Regions from separate parts of the Lactiplantibacillus sp. ME-2 genome, predicted to be linked through region 2. Evidence: predicted binding sites of a transcription regulator. Region 2 holds the regulator's gene; each other region holds the start of a gene.
The links. Region 2 encodes LexA, which represses DNA repair genes until DNA is damaged. Its sites were predicted from a motif close to CNAACANNTGTTNG; they were not measured.
Positions count from the first base shown of each region.

Region 1 (7,057 bases), on a different contig from region 2:
TACGGGCAATCCGAGTCGGTAAGACACAGTCAAACATATCGACCCCACGAATTGCACCGTCGATCAAGGCATCCGCAGAGCCAACTCCCATCAAGTAACGGGGTTTATTTTCTGGCAATAGTGGCGTCGTGAAGTCTAAAACATGATTCATCTCAGCCTTCGATTCACCCACTGATAAGCCCCCAATCGAGTAGCCTGGAAAGTCCAAGCTAACAAGATCTTTGGCACTCTGTTCACGCAAGTCTTTAAAGCCCGCACCTTGAACAATCCCAAACAAGCCTTGGTAATCAGGATGTTGATGAACCTTCAATCCCCGCTCTGCCCAGCGACTTGTCCGGGCAACTGACTTGCTAACATAGTCGTAACTTTCAAAGAATGGTGGGCATTCATCCAAACTCATCATGATATCTGGGCCAAGATCATTTTCGATTTGAATAGCCTTTTCAGGAGATAAGAACATCTTTGAGCCATTCAGATGATTCTTAAAGTGGACCCCTTCTTCCGTAATATCACGGTTTTTAGCCAGGGAAAAGACTTGAAACCCACCTGAATCCGTCAAGATTCCCTTTTTCCAATTCATAAACTGATGTAACCCGCCAGCTTCTTTCACGATTTGCTCGCCTGGCCGTAACCACAGATGGTACGTATTCGATAAGATAACACCCGCACCCATCGCGTCTAATTCTTCGGGTGCCAGTGACTTAACACTGGCTTGCGTCCCAACGGGCATAAACATCGGTGTTGGAAAGGTCCCGTGTGGCGTAATCAATTCGCCAAGGCGGGCTCCTGTGTGTTTTTCTTTCTTAATTAATCGGTATTTAATTGCCGGTTCCATATCTGTTCCTCCGTATTAAAATGTTGCTAAACTCAAATAATGATAGCACGAAATCCAGCCGTGAACCAGTCGCGGCAATTGGCGTGGGCACCCACGTGGCTTTAGTCAGTCTGTTAACAAAGCGTTCAAACGTCAAATAGTCGCCTCAAGAATGCATTTTAACTTCTTGAAGCGACTATTGACAATCTTTATTATCTCCAGAGCTAAAACGGCAGCTTGAAATTAGCGATACGCCTCGTATAATACGGCATTTTAATATTCAACCGTCATCCGTTTCAAAATAAGCGATCGCGTTTAAAGCCAGTTATACTAGTGAATAAACATCGCATCGCCAAAACTGAAGAAGCGATACTTTTCATCAATCGCATGTTGATAAGCCTTCAAAATCATATCACGGCCCGTAAAGGCAGCCACTAACATGACCAAGGTCGACTTCGGTAAATGAAAGTTCGTGATGAACGCATCAACGACTTTCCATTGATAACCAGGTTTGATAAAGATATCCGTCCAACCCGAATCCGGCTTGATTTCACCATCAAACTTACTACCAATGGTCTCTAACGTCCGGATTGACGTTGTCCCGGTTGCAATGATGCGCCCACCATTTTGCCGTACTTCATTCAACGTCTTAGCAGCATCTTCGTCCAATCGATAAAATTCACTGTGCATCTTATGATCATCGATATTATCTTCTTCAACTGGCCGGAACGTCCCTAGTCCGACATGCAGCGTCAAGTAAACCAACTTAATACCCTTGTCTTGAACTTTTTGTAAGAGTTCCTTCGTCCAGTGTAAACCAGCTGTTGGCGCAGCTGCCGAGCCATTTTCCTTGGCATAAACAGTCTGATAACGGTCTGGATCATCGAGTTTTTCTTTAATATATGGTGGCAATGGCGTTTCACCCAGGCTCTCCAAAATTTCCATGAAGATCCCATCGTAATGAAACTCGATCATCCGAATGCCATCTTCCTTTTCGGCCGTTACGGTCGCCGTCAACTTACCATCGCCAAATGAGATCACGGTACCGACCTTGGCACGTTTGGCAGGTTTCATGAGTGTCTCCCATTCATCACCTTCCGTATTATGCAATAATAGGACTTCAGCGTGACCACCAGTTTCAGGTTTAACACCATACAAACGAGCTGGCATAACGCGGGAATTATTCATAACGACCGCATCGCCTGGATTGAGTTGATCAATAATATCGTAGAAATGCTTATCTTGCATTTCGCCCGTTTGGCGATCCAATTCCAACAACCGTGAACTATCCCGTTTTTTGATTGGTGTCTGGGCAATCAGTTCATGTGGTAAATCATAATCAAAATCTTCAAGTGTTAAACTCATGTTGTGACCTCTTATCTTTATTTATTTTCTGGGTATGGGAATCCCAAATGCTGATAACCTTTAATTGTAACAACGCGTCCACGTTGTGTTCGCTTCAAGAACCCAATCTGGAGTAAGTACGGTTCGACCACTTCCGCGATTGTATCCGTTTCTTCACCAATATTGGCCGCAATCGTAGCAAGCCCGACCGGACCCCCGTCATAATACTCTAGCATCGTTCGTAAGAGCTTATTGTCAGTCTCGTCCAAGCCGGCATCATCTACGCGTAAATATGTCAGTGATCGCGCCACGATGGCCTCATCAATGGCGTCTTGATCCGCCACTTCTGCAAAATCACGAATTCGCTTGAACAAGCGATTAGCAATGCGGGGCGTTCCCCGTGAGCGACGCGCAATTTCGTGGGCACCCGATGGTTTGATACTCGTTTGAAAAATATCTGCAGTCCGCTTAACGATATCTTCCAAATCAGCAACTTCATAGTACGCCATATGTTCGACGATTCCAAATCGGTCACGTAACGGAGCTGACAGCATACCAGCTCGGGTGGTCGCGCCAATCAGCGTAAACGGCGGCAGTGGAAAGTGCACGGGATGGGCGGTTGGCCCCTGTCCGACCACGATATCGACAAAAAAATCTTCCATGGCCGAATACAACATTTCTTCAACGATTTTCGGTAACCGGTGAATTTCGTCAATAAATAAGATATCACCCGGCTCCAGTTCATTCAAGAGCGCAACCAAATCACCTGGCTTTTCGATTGCAGGGCCACTGGTCGTGCGGATATTGACCTGCATCTCGTTGGCGATTACCATCGCTAGCGTGGTCTTCCCTAATCCCGGTGGACCATACAGCAAAACGTGATCCAAGGATTCCTCACGCTTGCGGGCCGCTTCAATATACACTCCTAATTCGTGCTTGACCCGGGCCTGACCAATATACTGGGCTAACGTTTGCGGACGGAGCGATTTTTCTAATGACGCCTCTTCGTCATCGGCTTTGTCACCGGATAATAACTTGTCATCGTCCATTTAGTTACCCCTCCCATCTACTTCTTCATCAATAGTCGTAGTCCTTCACTCAACAAGGTGTTCGTATCGGCCCCTTGTGTCTGACTAAACGTCTCCAACTTCTTAGTGACCTTCTTGACATCCGCTTTCGAATAGCCAAGAGCTTCCAGAGCCGCCAACGCGTCCGCTAACGCGCCATCAACAGCAGGAGCATCCACATCGAGCGCAGTTTGACCAGTCACATCAACGTTTAGATCGTTTAATTTACCTTTCAAGTCCAGCACGATTTGCTGAGCTGTCTTCTTGCCCACGCCAGGAAAACTCGTCAGATAAGTCGCATTCTCTTGATTGATGGCTTGGATCAGACCTGCATGGTCGTTGTTGGCCAAAATCGCGAGGGCCGACTTCGGACCAATTCCCGAAACCCCGAGCAACTTTTCGAACAACGCCTTCTCGTCAGCATCAAAAAAGCCAAATAGGCTCATGCCATTTTCGCTGACGGCTTGATGGATATACATCTTAACTGCTGTTGGGCCCACCTGGTAACGGTATGGATTAGCCGTTAGCACTTTATAACCAATGCCGCTGACCTCAATCACCACATAACCGGGGGTTACATCGGTCACTTGACCGAGAAAATATTCGTACACCGAAAAAACTCCTTTAAATAAAACGTATGTTTGCTTGCTAAATTGTACCACATTTTCACAGTGGCTTAACACTGGTGCACCGATAAAAAACAAATTTTAATGTTAAATCAATTTCACCTCGATTGACGGATTTCGTTGCAAGAAATGCTTGCCGCCACGTTAACGTCATGCTATGCTCAAAGTCCTAGGGAGGTCTCGCTATGCAACTCAAACCGTTTAAAGCGGTGTTACCAACCACAACTGGTCAAACTAAAATTCAAACAGCTGCGACCAATTGGGACAGCCAGGATACAATGACGACAACCGAAGCCAGCTATTACTGGTACGAACTCACACTCAACGGTGTTCACCAGTGGCGCTTAATTGGCAGCTGGCCGGTGGATCAAACCGTGACGACCATGGTTCCCGGCACGATCAACACAGTCCTTTACCCACAGCAGCCCGTTATCGAGATGTTGATTGACGACTGGGTCGGTCATTTTGCCCCGGTCGTCGAGGTGACGGATACCGCGCACGTCACACATCGACTCTGGCAGATTACTGAGTCTGAGGTCAATACCGACATCACAACGGCCATGGCACCCGTTATCCCGCAGAAAACGTGGTTGACAACGGTCAGCACGCCACTCGTCATGTTAGTCTCAACCAGTGAATGGCAAAAATTAGTCACTGCACCGGTCATTCCCGAACAATTAATTGCGTTAGCGACACCTCATAATTAACCAGTCGTGGCTGTTAATTGTGAATTTCGCTATGGCATACATTCGTTTGTGTTCCATCTAACGTTAAATAGGCTTCTTAGGAATCAAAGTTAATTCCTAAGAAGCCTATTTTAATACCGATTTACTCAATTAAGATTGTCTGACACGTTTGTGAAGCCCCCACCAGCAGGCAATCAGTATGCTAATCACACCACCAATAATACTCGACCATATGCCGATTTTTAGTCCTGGTGTGTGATACGTCAATCGAATCTGGTGCCGGCCGGCTGTCAACTTGGCCCCCACAAACCCTTTGTTGACAACTTGAGTCCTAACGGTTTGACCGTCAACTCGTAGCTGCCAACCAGTCGAATACGGAATTGACGTTGTTAACACGGTTGCTGTCTTAGTCAGCGTGGTTCCCGTAATCTGGTTGTTCGTCACTTGTTGATGCTTCAACCCACTCGTCTGTAGTTGCCGCGTCCGTTGACGATAAGTCTTCCCAAGCGGTACAGCGATCAGTTTAGCGGACTTAAAATGCAAACTACGAATGCTCGTAAAGTTCAACGTAATCAGCTTACGCGCGTACTTGCTATACCCTAAGTTGATTACTGCTGATGTCCGGGGCTCATAATCTGACATATTCGTGGTACCCAACTGACTAAAGCTCGTCAAGTTATCCGTTATCTGAGCAGTTAAAGAATACCCACTAGCGCTCAAATTGCCCTTCAGACCATCGCGAACATCATCTAGATAATCGACTTTGGTATACGGACGGGCCGTGAACACGTTGGTATTTTGACTCGTTGTCAAGGCGTGCTTGATTGAGGAACGCCGATAACTGATGCCATCTAGCACAAGATAGAGTTCCGTATTTCGATACTTCTTAGGGTGTTGAATGGTCAATTGGTACGGTATCTGGTGCCCCTGCACATCACTGACCATGCTCGTTAACTCGTCGGCATTGTTTTCCTGATTTTTCTGGACTAACTTTTGATTAGCTGCAATCAAGTTCAACACGCGGTTTGACGGTGTCGTCAGGCCAGTTGCCGGCGTCAAACTTTCTCGTTGTTCCGGCGTTAATGTGATCGTATCTGCCGGTAACTTAGTCAACGCGTTGTTCGACGCTCCCGTTGCATGTTGATTGCGGTAAATAATCACCTTGTCCAACGTATCCAAAACATTCGTCGTATCCGCTTGAACCGTATAAGCGACGTTTTTTCCGGTAACGGTTGGCTTGACAGTCTTAACACCACTAACCTGCTGCGTAGTGACCGCACCTTGTAACAAGGCTTGCTCGCGGTCAACTGCGTTCAAGCGATTAAATTGGCGTTGACTAATCTGATGCTGCTGTGTATAAACTAACGGCAACGCATTCTTGGATTTTAACAAGATCGTGCCGGTATGATTACTCATGCCATAAATAAACTTGTCCGCAAAAATCTTCGGTTCGCCAGTTTTCATCTTAACAACCTCATATCCGGCTGGTAAGGCTTGTTTCTTCAACTGGTCCTCACGTGCAAATAAATATTTAACACCTAATAAGTTATACATCGTCGTCCGACCGTCCAACGAACCGAGTGGCGAGTTCATCGCATACTCTGAGTTGCCTAAGGCCTGACTAAATGCCCCCACGTAACCATTTTGAACTGAAAAATACGATCCAACCGTGTGAGTTCCTAACACCATCGGCACATCACTCTCAGCCGAACGCATCGTATAGTAGTTGGGTGCCAAAGCCGTTCGATAAAATTGGCTAGTCGTGGTTAAACTTTTTTGCGCACCATCAAAATAATTTTTGACCCATTTCATTGCCGCGCCCTGCCGCAACTGCTCAGTACTATTAGAATTAGTATTGATACTCAACCAGCCCAGTCCGTTATTCGCCAGGTTCAGCGTGACAATTCCCAGTAATAACACATAAAATTGCCGATTGGTCAATTTTAAGGATTGTTTGGCCAGCAGGACCCCAATTAACGCTAACAAGATGAGATATGTCGCAATATCATGTTTGCGGATATTGAGATAGAATCCATTGATCAGCCAAATAATGACAAGCAGACCGCCACTAATACCAGCCAACCATTTTAAATCAGCCGCTGTCAGAGCAGTGACTTGGTCCATAAATGCCATCGTCGCATAAGCAAACACGAGGGTTGCCATCAACAACCATCGATTAGAAGGTGTTGAAAAAACGTTGAATACGGCCGCAAATTGAGGCAACAAAATACCCAACATCATCACGACCAGTACCCAATTAAGCACCCAATAGCGTCTGAAATGACGTAGTGTATAAATAATTGCAATAAAGCTAATGCTACTCAGCCCGAGGGTCACCCAGTATTGGACACTGCCACCATTGGTCAACAGTCGATTGGGTAAATTAACGTAATAATTGATGGGATAACTCGTCAAGCCATTCGCAAAGTTAAAACTCGCACGCGTTGCCGTCAACATCGCGAGCAGCGTGGGCACTAGTAAGATGCCTGCCATCGTGACACCAAGACCAACTGCCACTAG
Region 1 covers NZ_JAKZEQ010000002.1:99,281-106,337, reverse strand. The annotation lists gene tgt (tRNA guanosine(34) transglycosylase Tgt) at 1-835, opposite strand, end outside; gene queA (tRNA preQ1(34) S-adenosylmethionine ribosyltransferase-isomerase QueA) at 1,145-2,179, opposite strand; gene ruvB (Holliday junction branch migration DNA helicase RuvB) at 2,197-3,207, opposite strand; gene ruvA (Holliday junction branch migration protein RuvA) at 3,225-3,836, opposite strand; gene MMY95_RS01180 (hypothetical protein) at 4,037-4,558, shown strand; gene MMY95_RS01175 (YfhO family protein) at 4,688-7,057, opposite strand, start outside.
Region 1: a site for LexA is predicted at 3,856-3,869, ahead of ruvA (Holliday junction branch migration protein RuvA). Genes of this name have one in related genera too.

Region 2 (7,057 bases):
CGCGTAGATGGTGACCAGGGCGCTGAGGACCGTAATTAGTGTTAGAAATTTCCAACCACCACCGGTTTGACGTGCGTAAATCACGGAAAATAATGCTAATAGAAAAACAATCAAGCCCATAATGGCTAGGAACAACATGTAACCAACTCCCAATGTTTAAAATAGTATAATCATTATACCATTGAACTATTGGCTGTTCGTCACAGATTTGAAATATTTTGAAAAGAGATCCGACTAATAACCAATTTGGCGCCAGCACTTTTTCTGTCGATACATCGGGAGAATCAGGCGCCGCTGATTCAATAGCAATGGTGCTACCACCAAATCACAGTAACGCCACAGTGGGATAGTGTTGATGCCTGGTGCAAGGTTCTTGCAGCGTATCTCTCAGCGCACGGTTGTTTACAACAAGCGGGTGGTATATTTACGAGCTACCAATAAATAGGTGCGACGAGTAGGTATCGCGCTTCGATTAGGCTTGAAAGAGGACGGATTGCCAATTTACAAACGGCGATACTAACGAATCGGGGTGATGATGACTTTTTTATTCAGAAGGCAATCGGTTGGGCACTACGGGATTATGGCAAGGTGAATCCGGAATGGGGGCGTGCTTTTGTCGCAAATAACGTGCTCTCGTCCCTGGCACGGCGGGAAGGGTGTAAATATTTGTGAGTGGAATCTGTAGGCATGCCATCAACCTGCTCTAAAAACTGGCGAATAAAAAAGATGACAAATTGAATTGTCATCTTGTGGGTGATAGTTTACTGAAACAGCATGTCGCGATATAAACCGACAACTTTGCCTAATACAGAGACGTTGTTCAAGATAATTGGCGCCATCGTGTCGTTCTCAGGTTGTAGTCGGTAGTGATCGGCCTCTTTGAAGAATCGCTTGCAAGTCGCTTCATTTTCATCGGTCATGGCAATGATGATATCACCATTGTCAGCGGAACTTTGACGCCGAACAATGACTTGATCACCATTCATGATACCGATATTGATCATACTTTCGCCACGGATGGTGAGCATGAAAAGGTCGCCACCGAATGATTCAAGTTCCTTAGGAATTGGAAAATAATCCGTCGCTTCCTGTACGGCAAGAATTGGTTGGCCGGCGGTTACCGTTCCAAGTACCGGAATTTGATGTGGCGTAGTTTCGACGCCCAGTGCTTCGAAACCGGCTGGCGTTACCTCAATGGCACGTGGCTTAGTTGGGTCTTTTTGGATGTAACCTTTTTTTTCTAGCCGTGAAATGTGGCCGTGAACGGTCGAAGTCGAAGATAAGTCAACGGCTTCACCAATCTCACGAACGGTTGGCGGGTATCCTTTTTCATTGACACGTTCATAAATAAAGCGAAGAACGGCCATTTGTTTGCTTTCCGATGTTTTACTCATCTTGGCACCTCATTTTTTATTTTCATTATTGGTTAAACCAATTGTAGCATAGCGTTTCATAGCTTTCAAACAAATGTTCGGTTGACAAACACTATTAATTGATTTAGGGTCTAATTTCGTGTATATTTCAAGAGTGAAAGGGGCTGCTGATTTGATTTCAAAAGAATTGCTTGCTCGGATCAATGAGTTAGCTCATAAGGCGAAAGCCGAGGGGCTCACCGAGCTAGAAGAAGCCGAACGTCAAGAGTTGCGGCAAAAATACTTGAAGGAATTTCGCGCCGGTTTTCGGCAACAAGTTGAAATGCTTCAGGTTTATGATAAAGATGGTAAAGAGGTTACGCCAGAAAAGGTCCGTCAAGTGCAACGCGATCGCGGTCTTCGAGATGATTAACCGATTTCAGGAAAATTTGTCAACTGACAAATTTTCCTTTTCTTTTATTATTAATTTGTGTAGACTAGTTTAATGAAGACTGTAATAAGGGAGGGGAATGACTGTGTCTACAGGAATTTGGATTTTAATCGTCGTTATCGGCGTATTGGTTGGGTTAACTGGTGGTTTCTTCGGTGCCCGGCACTATATGCAAAATTACTTGAAGCAAAATCCACCAATTAGTGAAGAAATGCTTCGTAGTATGATGATGCAAATGGGTCAACGCCCGTCCGAAAAGAAGTTACATCAGATGTTGAATTCGATGAAAGCTGCATCTAAAAACGATAACAAGTAGTAAAAAAGTGTCGGCTCGCTTTAAATTGCGATCACCGACACTTTTTTATTATCGAACTTAATGTTTCTGACGGGTTGTAGCAGGATCAACGTATTTGAACGTTGGGTCGATTTGACGATCCAAGTCGTCAAAAGCGTGCAACATTTTAGTTTCAATTTGTTTTTGACCAGCATCATCTAGTTTCAGCTTACGATCAATATCAATCGGTTTACCAAAACGGACGGTGACCCGCTGACGACTAAAAAGTTGTTTGAAGGTCAATGGACCTTGGTAAACGGTTGGGACTAGTGGAACACCGGCCATTTTTGCGATGACGGTTGCGCCGCCTTTAAGTTCTTGTGAGTGGCGCGTTCCCGATGGAAACATGATTAATGAAAGCTTACCGCTGCGCAAAAATTTGACGGGAGTCTTGATTGCTGAAGGTCCTGGATGTTGCCGATTGACAGGAAAAGCGTTCGCATGGACGAGAATGAACCGCAAGACGGGATTCTTAAATAGTTCTTCCTTGGCCATAAAGCTAAATTTCATTGGGCTGCCGGCCAACGCATAGTACAACGGATCAAACCACGTCCGGTGCGGTCCAACTAAGATGTAGGCGCCCTCAGGCAAGTTTTCCCGTCCTTGATAGTGCGGCCGACCGTTAATAATGGTGATGATTAGTCGGACTAGTCCGCGCATAAAAGAATAAAACATCACGATCTTCCTTTCGTTTACTAACTGCTCACAGTATGACGAAATTTGGCAAATTCTGCAAGTTAATTGTATGATAACTGTGCGATGATTTTAATGGAGAGGTGGCCGAATATGGCAGACGTCACGTTACACGCCGATGAGCGTATTGATCAATTATATAGTCAAGATATCCAAATAATTCAAAGTTCTCAAGTCTTTGCGTTCTCACTGGATGCTGTTCTGTTGGGTGACTTTGCCCAGGTTGCGAAGGGCGTTAAGAGCCAGATCGTGGATCTCTGTGCTGGCAATGGCGCAGTAGGTCTATTCGCCAGTGCTAAAACTCAAGGCCATATTACGGCGGTCGAGATTCAGCCCCGGTTGGCCGATATGGCTCAACGCAGTGTTGTTTTGAACGATTTAACCCAACAAATGACAGTCCTGAACGAAGACTTACTGGCAATTACGCGCCAACTACCGAAAGATTCGGTGGATACAGTCTTATGTAACCCACCGTATTTTAAAGATCGACCGCAGAGCGTTAAAAATCCAAATCCTCATTTGGCGATTGCACGGCATGAACTGTCCGCTAATTTAGATCAGATCCTAGCGGTAACTAGTGATTTGTTAAAAATGAATGGTAAAGCATATTTTGTTCATCGTCCTGAACGACTAGATGACTTGTTCAGTACCATGGCGACCAATCGGTTGGCACCCAAACGGATTCGGTTCGTCCATCCCAAAGCACAACGGGAAGCGAACATGGTTCTGATCGAAATGATCAAGGATGGGAAACGCAACGGTGTTCGAATCATGCCACCGCTTGTCGTTTATCGTGATGATGGTGAATACAGGGAAGAGGTGCACACATTACTCTATGGCAAGCACAAGTAAGCCGGCTGCGTCCACGACGGCAACTAAAAAATATTATTTTTATGTCCTATTATGTGCTGATCAAACGTTGTATGGTGGTTTTACGGATAACTTGCAGCGACGATTAGCAACGCACAATGCGGGCAAAGGGGCTAAATATACGCGGGTCAGCTCACGGCGGCCTTTGCAATTAATTTACCATGAAACTTTCACTGACAAATCAAGTGCGTTAAAGGCTGAATATGCCTTCAAACACCAATCGCGAGCTGCCAAGCTAAAATACTTGTCAGCTCACGATGTAAAAATTTAGCGAAGTTTTCACAATTTATGATTCTATTTCTCGCATTTACTGTTATAATATTTACTGTATCAATATATAGGAGGAATTTTTGTAATGAAAATTATTGCATATGCTGTACGTGATGACGAACGTCCATTCTTCGATACTTGGATGAAAGAAAACCCAGATGTTGAAGTTAAATTAGTTCCAGAATTACTTACTGAAGACAACGTTGACTTAGCTAAAGGCTTCGACGGTGCCGATGTATACCAACAAAAGGACTATACTGCTGAAGTATTGAACAAGTTAGCCGACGAAGGGGTTAAGAACATCTCTCTTCGTAACGTTGGTGTTGATAACTTGGACGTTCCTACTGTTAAAGCACGTGGCTTAAACATTTCTAACGTACCTGCATACTCACCAAATGCGATTGCTGAATTATCAGTAACGCAATTGATGCAATTATTACGTCAAACCCCATTGTTCAACAAGAAGTTAGCTAAGCAAGACTTCCGTTGGGCACCAGATATTGCCAAGGAATTAAACACCATGACTGTTGGTGTTATCGGTACTGGTCGGATTGGCCGTGCTGCCATCGATATTTTCAAAGGCTTCGGCGCTAAGGTTATCGGTTACGATGTTTACCGGAATGCTGAACTTGAAAAGGAAGGCATGTACGTTGACACCTTGGACGAATTATACGCCCAAGCTGATGTTATCACGTTACACGTTCCTGCATTGAAGGATAACTACCACATGTTGAATGCGGATGCCTTCAGCAAGATGAAAGATGGCGCCTACATCTTGAACTTTGCTCGTGGGACACTCATCGATTCAGAAGACTTGATCAAAGCCTTAGACAGTGGCAAAGTTGCCGGTGCCGCTCTTGATACGTATGAATACGAAACTAAGATCTTCAACAAAGACCTTGAAGGTCAAACGATTGATGACAAGGTCTTCATGAACTTGTTCAACCGCGACAATGTTTTGATTACACCACATACGGCTTTCTACACTGAAACTGCCGTTCACAACATGGTGCACGTTTCAATGAACAGTAACAAACAATTCATCGAAACTGGTAAAGCTGACACACAAGTTAAGTTTGACTAATCTCGATTATCACTGAAAATGGCGTCACTCATCTGAGTGACGCCATTTTTTATACTTTCATCTAATGGGGCCTTTTCGAAGCGTTAACCCCAAGCGTACTTTCAATGCTGTTATATCCATAACAAAAAGCCCACAATCGAGCTGGTTGCACGGCTGTGGGCTTCACAAGTGAGCGATTTTGTTAGCGATAACACAATTAAGTGTTGCTAGGTAAAGGTCTTGCTAGCACGTACTTACCGTGGTTGTTACCAGCATAAGTTGCTCGTAGCTTTAACGCCAGTATGCGTCTATGAAGCGCTGGCGGCTTGAAGAAGTGCTAGCAATAGTTCATTTAGTTCCGCTGGACTCTGGATGATTTGATCAGGAATTACGCTCGGTGTCACCTGGTCATTGCGCCGGTGATTAAACCAAAAAGTTTGCCACCCAGCGTGTTTGGCACTGGTCATGTCGAGTGCTGCATTGTCACCAACGTAAACGGCTTCGTTGGCCTTGATGCCAACCTGATGGGCCCACGTCGTGAAGATTGATGGGTCGGGTTTAGCAATACCCAATTCTTCTGAGATAAAGATGTTATCCGGATGCACGAAATGTTCAATTTGTAATTGATGTAACTTTTGATGCTGAATCGGCGCTGGCCCATTGGTAATGATACCAATTTTAAAAGCGTGACTGAGTTTAGTCAGCGTCGCACTCAGCCCATCGAAAAGGCAAATCTGATTTAGTTCCTGCTGATAGGCCATTTCAAATTGGATAGCCCGATCAGTGCTGATGTGGACTTTGCTGGGTGCTAACGCGTGTCGAATACGGGCGGTTTGCCACGCTTCCAGCGTCATAGTTGTATCAGTGACCTGGTTAAAGGTACGGTCATTAAAATCATGGAACCGGTTAAAAATTTGTGCCAATTCAGTGCTGCTCAAAGCCTGGTTAAAAGTTTTAGTTAAGGCAGCAGTGAACGGTGATTTTTGATCATACAACGTATCGTCAAGGTCAAAAATGATGGCTTTTATCATTATTAAGTGAGCCCCCTATGCGAGATTGTATTTTAACACACTTTCAGGAATTCACAAATTCTTGATGAAATTGCTTGCAAGCACTAGTAATTTTCGGTATACTAATTTTCGGTGTTAAAACCAATTCACACCTACTGCGATAATCATGGCGGTGCTCGGGAGAGTGCCATGATTAGTTGAACGGTGGGGAGGAATAAAACAAATTTTTTGGAGGCACATTTATTATGGCTGTTATTTCTATGAAACAATTGCTTGAAGCCGGTGTCCATTTCGGTCACCAAACTCGTCGTTGGAACCCAAAGATGAAACCATACATCTTTACGGAACGGAACGGCATCTACATCATTGACTTACAAAAGACGGTCAAGATGATCGACTCAGCTTACAACTTCGTTAAGGATGCTGCGGCTGATGATGGTGTTATCTTGTTTGTTGGGACTAAGAAACAAGCCCAAGATTCAATCGAAGAAGAAGCAACCCGTGCAGGTCAATACTACGTTAACCATCGTTGGTTAGGTGGGACTTTGACTAACTGGAACACCATCCAAACACGGATCAAGCGTCTTAAAGACTTGAAGAAGATGGAAGCTGATGGCACCTTCGAACGGTTACCTAAGAAGGAAGTTTCATTATTAATGAAGCAACGTGCCAAGCTTGAAAAGTTCTTGGGCGGTATCGAAGACATGCCTCGGATTCCAGATGTAATCTTCATCGTTGATCCTCGTAAGGAACAAATCGCCGTTAAGGAAGCTCAAAAGTTGAACATTCCGATCGTTGCGATGGTTGATACGAACACTGATCCAGATGACATCGACGTTATTATTCCTTCAAACGATGACGCAATCCGTGCCGTTCGTTTGATCACTTCTAAGATGGCTGATGCTGTCATTGAAGGTCGTCAAGGTGAAGACGAAGATGTTACTGAAGATTCTTTCAAGGACAACAAGGACGCTAAGAAGTCCGTTGACTCATTGGAAGACATCGTTGAAGCTG
Region 2 covers NZ_JAKZEQ010000004.1:104,258-111,314, reverse strand. The annotation lists gene MMY95_RS02625 (hypothetical protein) at 1-138, opposite strand, end outside; gene MMY95_RS02620 (DNA alkylation repair protein) at 442-672, shown strand; gene lexA (transcriptional repressor LexA) at 762-1,394, opposite strand; gene MMY95_RS02610 (DUF896 domain-containing protein) at 1,546-1,785, shown strand; gene MMY95_RS02605 (YneF family protein) at 1,883-2,119, shown strand; gene MMY95_RS02600 (1-acyl-sn-glycerol-3-phosphate acyltransferase) at 2,177-2,812, opposite strand; gene MMY95_RS02595 (tRNA1(Val) (adenine(37)-N6)-methyltransferase) at 2,924-3,682, shown strand; gene MMY95_RS02590 (GIY-YIG nuclease family protein) at 3,666-3,971, shown strand; gene MMY95_RS02585 (D-2-hydroxyacid dehydrogenase) at 4,056-5,054, shown strand; gene MMY95_RS02580 (HAD family hydrolase) at 5,342-6,064, opposite strand; gene rpsB (30S ribosomal protein S2) at 6,289-7,057, shown strand, end outside.

Region 3 (7,057 bases), on a different contig from region 2:
AATGCTTGCGTCACTAACTTCTGAACGTCCGACGTCTCATGGCTAAAATTGATTTCCAATTGTTCAGCACGCGATAAGTCCAACATTTCTTGAACTAAGCTCTGCATTCGCTTGGTTTCTGACAAACTAGCCGCCAATGATTCCGACAACACTTGCGGATCATCCTTGCCCCATCGATTCAGCAACTCCATATGGCCCTGGATAATTGCCACCGGGGTCCGTAATTCATGGGAAACGTCTTCAACAAATTGCTGCTGTTGACTAATATAGCGTTGCATCTGATCAAGCATATCATTGAATACGACTGCTAAATCCGACAATTCATCATTGCGTTTAAGATCGGGCACTCGCGAGTCAGTTTGCGGATCATCATTGACCGCATTAATCGTCTGTTTGATTTTACGCATTGGCCGTAATAGAAACGCAGCTAAGAAATAGCCCAGTAGCGTGGCACCAAAAATAGTGATCATTGTCATCACAATAAAGATCCAGATCAAATTCTGAGTCGTTGAATGGTATTCCGCCAAATTATCGGTGACCTGGGTGTAACCAATCAAACGGTGATTGCTAGCCGCATAAATGGGCGCCCGCCCAACTAATTCAGCATCACTTCCTCGGCCAATCACCACCACCTGACGCGTCTTATTCTTAGAGAACTCATGTGCATCCTTGCGGGATAGATAGAGTGTGTTCCCGTGTGGATCATAAACCGTCACAGCTAAGTTTGTACGGGATAAGGCTGTTAAATCAGAATCTGAAAAGATTTTACTTTGCAGCACACCATGCTTACGTTCACTCATGGTAGTTGCCGGTTCAACGCTCGCTTCGGGTTGCAATTTAGCGGCCACCGATTTAATGGTCAGTCCCTTCGACTCCGTTCGTAACGATTGTTGCACCGTTGTAACAGCACTAGCCACGTTCCGTTGTTCTTGGCGCAATAAGAGGTTCGTGAAACTCTTATAGACCAATAATGAAAAACAAATAAAAATGAGCGCGGACCCAATTGCGGTCCCGAGCGCCCATTTCCATTTTAATGACCAACGGCGCCGTGGTTTAGACGTCACTTGATTCGTATCAGCGTCAGTCATTAAGAACGAATCACGTATCCAGTCCCACGAACAGTTTGGATGTAACTCTTTTCTCCTGGTCGGTCAATCTTGTTCCGTAAGTAACGGATATAAACGTCGACGACATTCGTTTCAACTTCTGATTCGTAACCCCATACTTTGTTTAGTAAGACATCACGAGCGAGGACAACGTTAATATTTTCCATTAAAGTTAATAACAGTTCATATTCACGCTTCGTCAAGTTGATGACTTCGTCGCCGCGTTTAACGACTAAGTTTTCCTTTTCAATCGTCAAGTCTTTATAAGTGACGGTCGTTTGTTTAGTGCTTTGTTGTTCACTTTCCAAATCGATTCGCCGCAATAGTGCTCGTAAGCGGGCAAGTAATTCTTCGATAGCAAATGGCTTAACAATGTAATCATCTGCCCCATGATCCAGGCCGGAAACTCGATCAATCACGGAGTCACGGGCCGTCATCATAATAATCGGCGTGTTCTTGACTTCACGAACCCGCCGGCAGACTTCCAAACCGTTCAGTTCCGGTAACATCAGGTCTAATAGGATGGCATCAAAATCTTCAGCTAACGCTGCGTCTAACCCTTTACGGCCGTTATATTCGACTTGAATATCATAGCCTTCGTGTTTTAATTCTAATTCAACGAAGCGTGCGAGGTTTTTTTCATCCTCAATAATTAATATTCGACTCATTTACTTTTAGTCACTCCTAATATTCAACTTATCTAAAAACCGTACGAATCAGTGATTTATCACCACTAACCTGCATTAAGCTAGTACAACATGTTATTTTAACATGAAAACGCTGAATTTCCTACACCCCAACCAGGGTCTGCTCCTCACCCAAATCTAATTTTAGTGAATTCTCATTAAATTGCAATCTTTATGTCTCATCATCTGACGGTTCGGTTTGCGGATGTTGCTGGTGCCACTGGCGAATAGCAGCTAGGCGCTGTTGCCAGGCTTTCTCCTGTCCCTGGCTAGTCGGCTCATAGTACCGGTGCTGTTTTAACTCAGGTGGCATCGTCGTCATCGTGGTTAATTTGGCCGCTGTATCATGGGCATATTTGTAATCAGAACCATAACCTAAATCTTTCATTAATTTTGTCGGTGCGTTGCGAATCTGTAAGGGGACCGGTAAATTACCCGTCGCTTTGATATCTGCTTGCGCTGCCGATTTAGCCGCGTATAATGCATTGGACTTCGGTGCTAAGGCTAAATAAGTCACTGCTTCCGTCAAATTCACGTCACACTCAGGCATACCGATCAACTGGCACGCCTGAAAGACTGCTACCGTCAGTGGCAATGCCTGCCGGTCAGCTAGCCCAATGTCCTCACTCGCAAACCGAATCAAACGCCGAGCGATATACAGCGGATCTTCACCGCCGGCTAGCATCCGCATCAACCAGTAAATCGCCGCGTCAACATCACTATTACGCATTGATTTATGTAACGCGGAGATAATATTATAATGCTCCTCGCCATGCTTATCGTAGCGCAACGACTTAGTATTGATCAGTTGCGATAACCCGGCCGTAGTAATCGTAACGTGCTTGCCATCGCGGTCACCGTTCAAAACAGCCATTTCTAACGTATTGAGCGCCATACGAGCATCACCATTAGCAAATTCTGCGATCAACCGTAGTGTATCAGGCTGCATCGTAATCTCAAGATCCGGAAACCCCTTCGGATTCTGCAAAGCGCCCTGTAAGACAGCTTCTAATGCGTCAGGCGTCAATGCCTTTAAGACCAATACTTTGCACCGTGATAATAGGGCCGCGTTAATTTCAAATGAGGGATTTTCCGTCGTCGCACCAATTAACGTGATACTGCCGCGCTCAACATATGGCAAAAAGGCATCTTGTTGGGCTTTATTAAACCGGTGAATTTCATCAATAAAAACAATGGTCTTTTCACCAAAATCTCGATTAGCCTCCGCTTCATCCATGATTTGCCGAATTTCTTTAATGCCACTCGTCACCGCGCTAAACGTAATAAAGTGCGACTGGGTCTGTTGCGCAATAATTTCGGCTAGCGTGGTCTTGCCGACTCCCGGTGGTCCCCAAAAAATCAGGGATGGTAACTGATCTTCTGCGATTAATTGTCGTAATAGTTTACCCGGGCCAAGTAGATGCTCTTGGCCCTTGAAATCCGCCAGCGTCACTGGCCGGACCCGGTAAGCCAACGGACTACTACTAGATTTATCCGGGTTAAATAATGATTCTTGTCGCATGGCGACCCCCACTTTCGCGTTTATTCATTACTCTCAATTTTAACGCAAACGTACGTTCTAATCCACTCAAACCAACGATCATTACCGCACAGCCACCCACAGCACAAAAAAACTGCGCCTAATCACGCGTAACGTCATTAGCCACAGTTTAGTTCATTCAAAATGATTTTATTGTTCTTCGTACCAACTGTAATGGTATAACCCTTCACGGTCAGTCCGTTCATACGTATGCGCACCAAAGTAGTCCCGTTGCGCTTGCAACAAGTTAGCAGGTAGCACTTCGGCCCGGTATGAGTCGTAGTATGACAATGCCGCACTAAATGATGGTACCGGTACACCAGCTTGGATCGCTAAGCTAAGCACTTCACGTGTTGATTGTTGATACTTGGCGGCGATGTCGGCAAAGTAGTCGTCCATCAATAAGTTATTTAAATCAGGCTTCTTATCAAAAGCATCCGTGATGTTTTGTAAGAATTGGGCCCGGATGATACAACCAGCACGCCAGATTTGGGCAAGTTCACCGAACTTCAAGTCCCAACCATAATGTTCAGAAGCGAAACGAAGTTGTTCGAAGCCTTGCGCATAACTCATAATCTTGCTGAAGTAGAGGGCTTGACGAATCTTCTCAACCAATTCTTCCTTGGCTGGCAAGTCAACGTCAGCGGTTGGGCCAGCTAATTTCTTAGAAGCGGCAACCCGTTCGTTCTTCATCATTGAGATGTAACGCGCATAGACCGCTTCCGTAATAACGGATTGTGGCACTTGAACGTTCAAGGCATCTTCGGAACTCCACTTACCAGTTCCTTTGTTGTTCCCACGGTCTAAGATCATGTCAACGATTGGCTTAGTCTTATCCGCACCTAAATCATCCTTACGTGACAAAATGTCAGCGGTGATTTCGATCAAGTAACTGCTCAATTCGCCTTTGTTCCAGTCCGTAAAAATATCGGACATTTCATCAACGGACAAGCCCGCGACGTTGCGCATGATATTGTATGATTCATCGATTAACTCTTCATCACCGTATTCAATCCCGTTGTGGACCATCTTAACGTAGTGACCAGCACCGTTCGGGCCGATGTAAGTCACACATGGTGCACCGTCTTGAGGCGCTTTAGCAGAAATCTTTTCCAAGATTGGGGCAACTAAATCATAAGCTTCCTTTTGACCACCAGGCATCAATGAAGGGCCTTGTAAGGCACCTAATTCACCACCGGAAACACCCATACCAATAAAGTTGATTCCGGATTTATCTAAGCGGGCGTTACGCGCCATCGTGTCATTAAAGTTGGTGTTCCCACCATCAATCAAGACGTCGCCTTTATCTAATAGTGGTAATAATTCATCGATAACGGCATCGGTTGGCTTACCAGCCTTAACCATCATGATAATCCGTCGTGGCGTTTCAAGTGAAGCCACGAAGTCTTCGATCTTATAACTTGGTACTAATTGCTTGTCAGCATGGTCCTTAACGACCTTTTCAGTTTTGGCACCAGTCCGATTAAAAATCGCAACCTTGTAGCCGCGGCTTTCGATGTTCAACGCCAGGTTCTTACCCATGACGGCCATCCCAATGACACCAATTTGTGGTTTTTCATTACTCATTAGTTTATTGCCTCCCAATTTTTAATACGCAACTATCGTACCAAAAAACACGCTGTTAATAAAGTAAATGACCGCAAATTTTAAAATTAATTTCATATAATTTATCGCGGGAAGAAATTAATTTTCATAGAACCATCCAAAAAGGTTACTTGCCTTTCAAACAGCACCAACTGACAAAGTTAAAAACACCGTGCTAGGCTTACAGTAAAATAAACGGATAACCTTCATAGATCGGTTCGTGGTGTTTAGGCTAGTGTCCTCATTGTTATTATGACGTTCCGCACTTTTTTTATTCGTACATGCCCGCTGGTGGCCACTTTTACCAGAGAGACACCCTAGCACCACTAATCCTGACCAGCAGTCCAATTCAAGATAAGTAAGGAGGCCCCTAATCATGTCTATCCAACGACTGCCAGATTGGCATCAAATTGAACGACCCGTTGTTATTTCGCTTAAAACGGCCCGTCACCATCTCTGGGGCAACGTGGCCGTTTATTTGGGCTTATTTATTATCGAGCTTCTAGGGGCACGCTGGGGCCACTCACAGGCCCTACGTGCGGATGCCTTTAATAATTTATCTGGAATTTTTTCGACCGGGCTACTCATGACTGGTCTATTCATCGCCAGTCGCACGCACGATGACGATTTATTTGGCGCACCCATCGCACCCGCGGAGCAGCAGCAATTAGGACCCCGAATCCAGCAATCCCGCTTTCGTTTTGAGACGATTTTTAATTTACTAGCCGGCACCATCATGGCTGCCATTGGAATCGACATTATTATCAAAGGCGTAATGACATTCGCCACCCGTACCCCCTTCAAAAACCTCAGCAGTATCGCCGGCTTGGCCGCCGGGTTTTCCTTCGTGGTGCTACTGGTTTTATGGGCCTTCAATCATTATTGGAGTCGCAAACTTAACAATGCTGCCCTGACCGCAGCGAGCCGTGATACCTTCACGGACGCGTTGACCAGTCTGACTACCGTTCTTACGATCCTTGTCACGGTCAAGCTCCACCTTCAGTGGTTCGATAACCTGATTAGTATCGGCTTAGGGCTATACATCCTCAATACTGGCACCAAAATTTTTCGAGAAAGTAGTCTGAACCTAGTTGACTATTTCGATCCTTACCTTGAAGATCGCTATCAACGGCGAATTGCTGATTTAACTAGTGTCCGCAAAGTCATTTTTCTCAAGGCTCATTATGATGGTAATCTCATCATGCTGCGAGCCACGATCGTTGTGCCACCTCGGATGACGGCGATTGAAATCACACGTCTGATTGAAACCATCAATCAAATCATGTGGCAAGAATTCGGTGTGATGGAAACGGACGTGATGATTACGACTAGCTATTGATCAAATCAGTGATTTACAAAATAGGCGATACGTTTAGCCGGCTGACCATTTCAAGACTAGTTGCTGACAAAATGAAGCTACTTACCGCCCCTTTTCACCAGCAACCACGTGGTACTAATCGTCGTGCTCAGTTTCCAAAATATGACCTTCATAGGCATCAATCTTAATATCGACTTGCTGCTTTCCTTGATGTACCTGAACCTCCCAGTAAGTGGTGCCATTGTCCTTATCGAGCTTGAGTTCGCTAGCATAGCCACCGTTACGATCATGGATGGCAATCGCCACCGCTTTACTAGGACTGATTACCTTGTTAAGATTCAGCCGGTCACCCTCAGCGTCAGCTTGATCATCTTGATCCAGCATCTCAGACTGCTTACTGATGACCTTCCCGGTTCGCCCATTGAGTTGTAATTCATGTTCCTGGGTGCCGCCAACGCCTTCCAGCGTGTAAACCGGTCGACCGAGTTGGTCTTCTAACTCAATACTCGTCACACTGGCGTCCGGATATTGTTGCTGAAACTTTTTGATGGCTGCGGCTAATGACACTTTCGTTTTGGCTGTCACACTTTTGGTCGAATTACTTTGGCTGCTAGTTGATTGGCTTGTCTCCTTATTTTGCGTCGACTGTTGGGTGCCACATCCAGCTAACAGAACCACGGTGAGTAGTGCTAACCCGATCCCATATTTTTTGCTCATCATCTCCATAACCCCCTTGTCGCTGCGTCAGTAACACTTATTATGAAGCCGTACCCATATTTGATAGTCTTAGTATACGGAAGGG
Region 3 covers NZ_JAKZEQ010000007.1:35,826-42,882, forward strand. The annotation lists gene MMY95_RS03940 (HAMP domain-containing histidine kinase) at 1-1,088, opposite strand, end outside; gene MMY95_RS03945 (response regulator transcription factor) at 1,088-1,774, opposite strand; gene MMY95_RS03950 (replication-associated recombination protein A) at 1,965-3,314, opposite strand; gene gndA (NADP-dependent phosphogluconate dehydrogenase) at 3,483-4,919, opposite strand; gene MMY95_RS03960 (cation transporter) at 5,314-6,276, shown strand; gene MMY95_RS03965 (PepSY domain-containing protein) at 6,391-6,975, opposite strand.
Region 3: a site for LexA is predicted at 3,360-3,373, ahead of MMY95_RS03950 (replication-associated recombination protein A). Genes of this name have one in related genera too.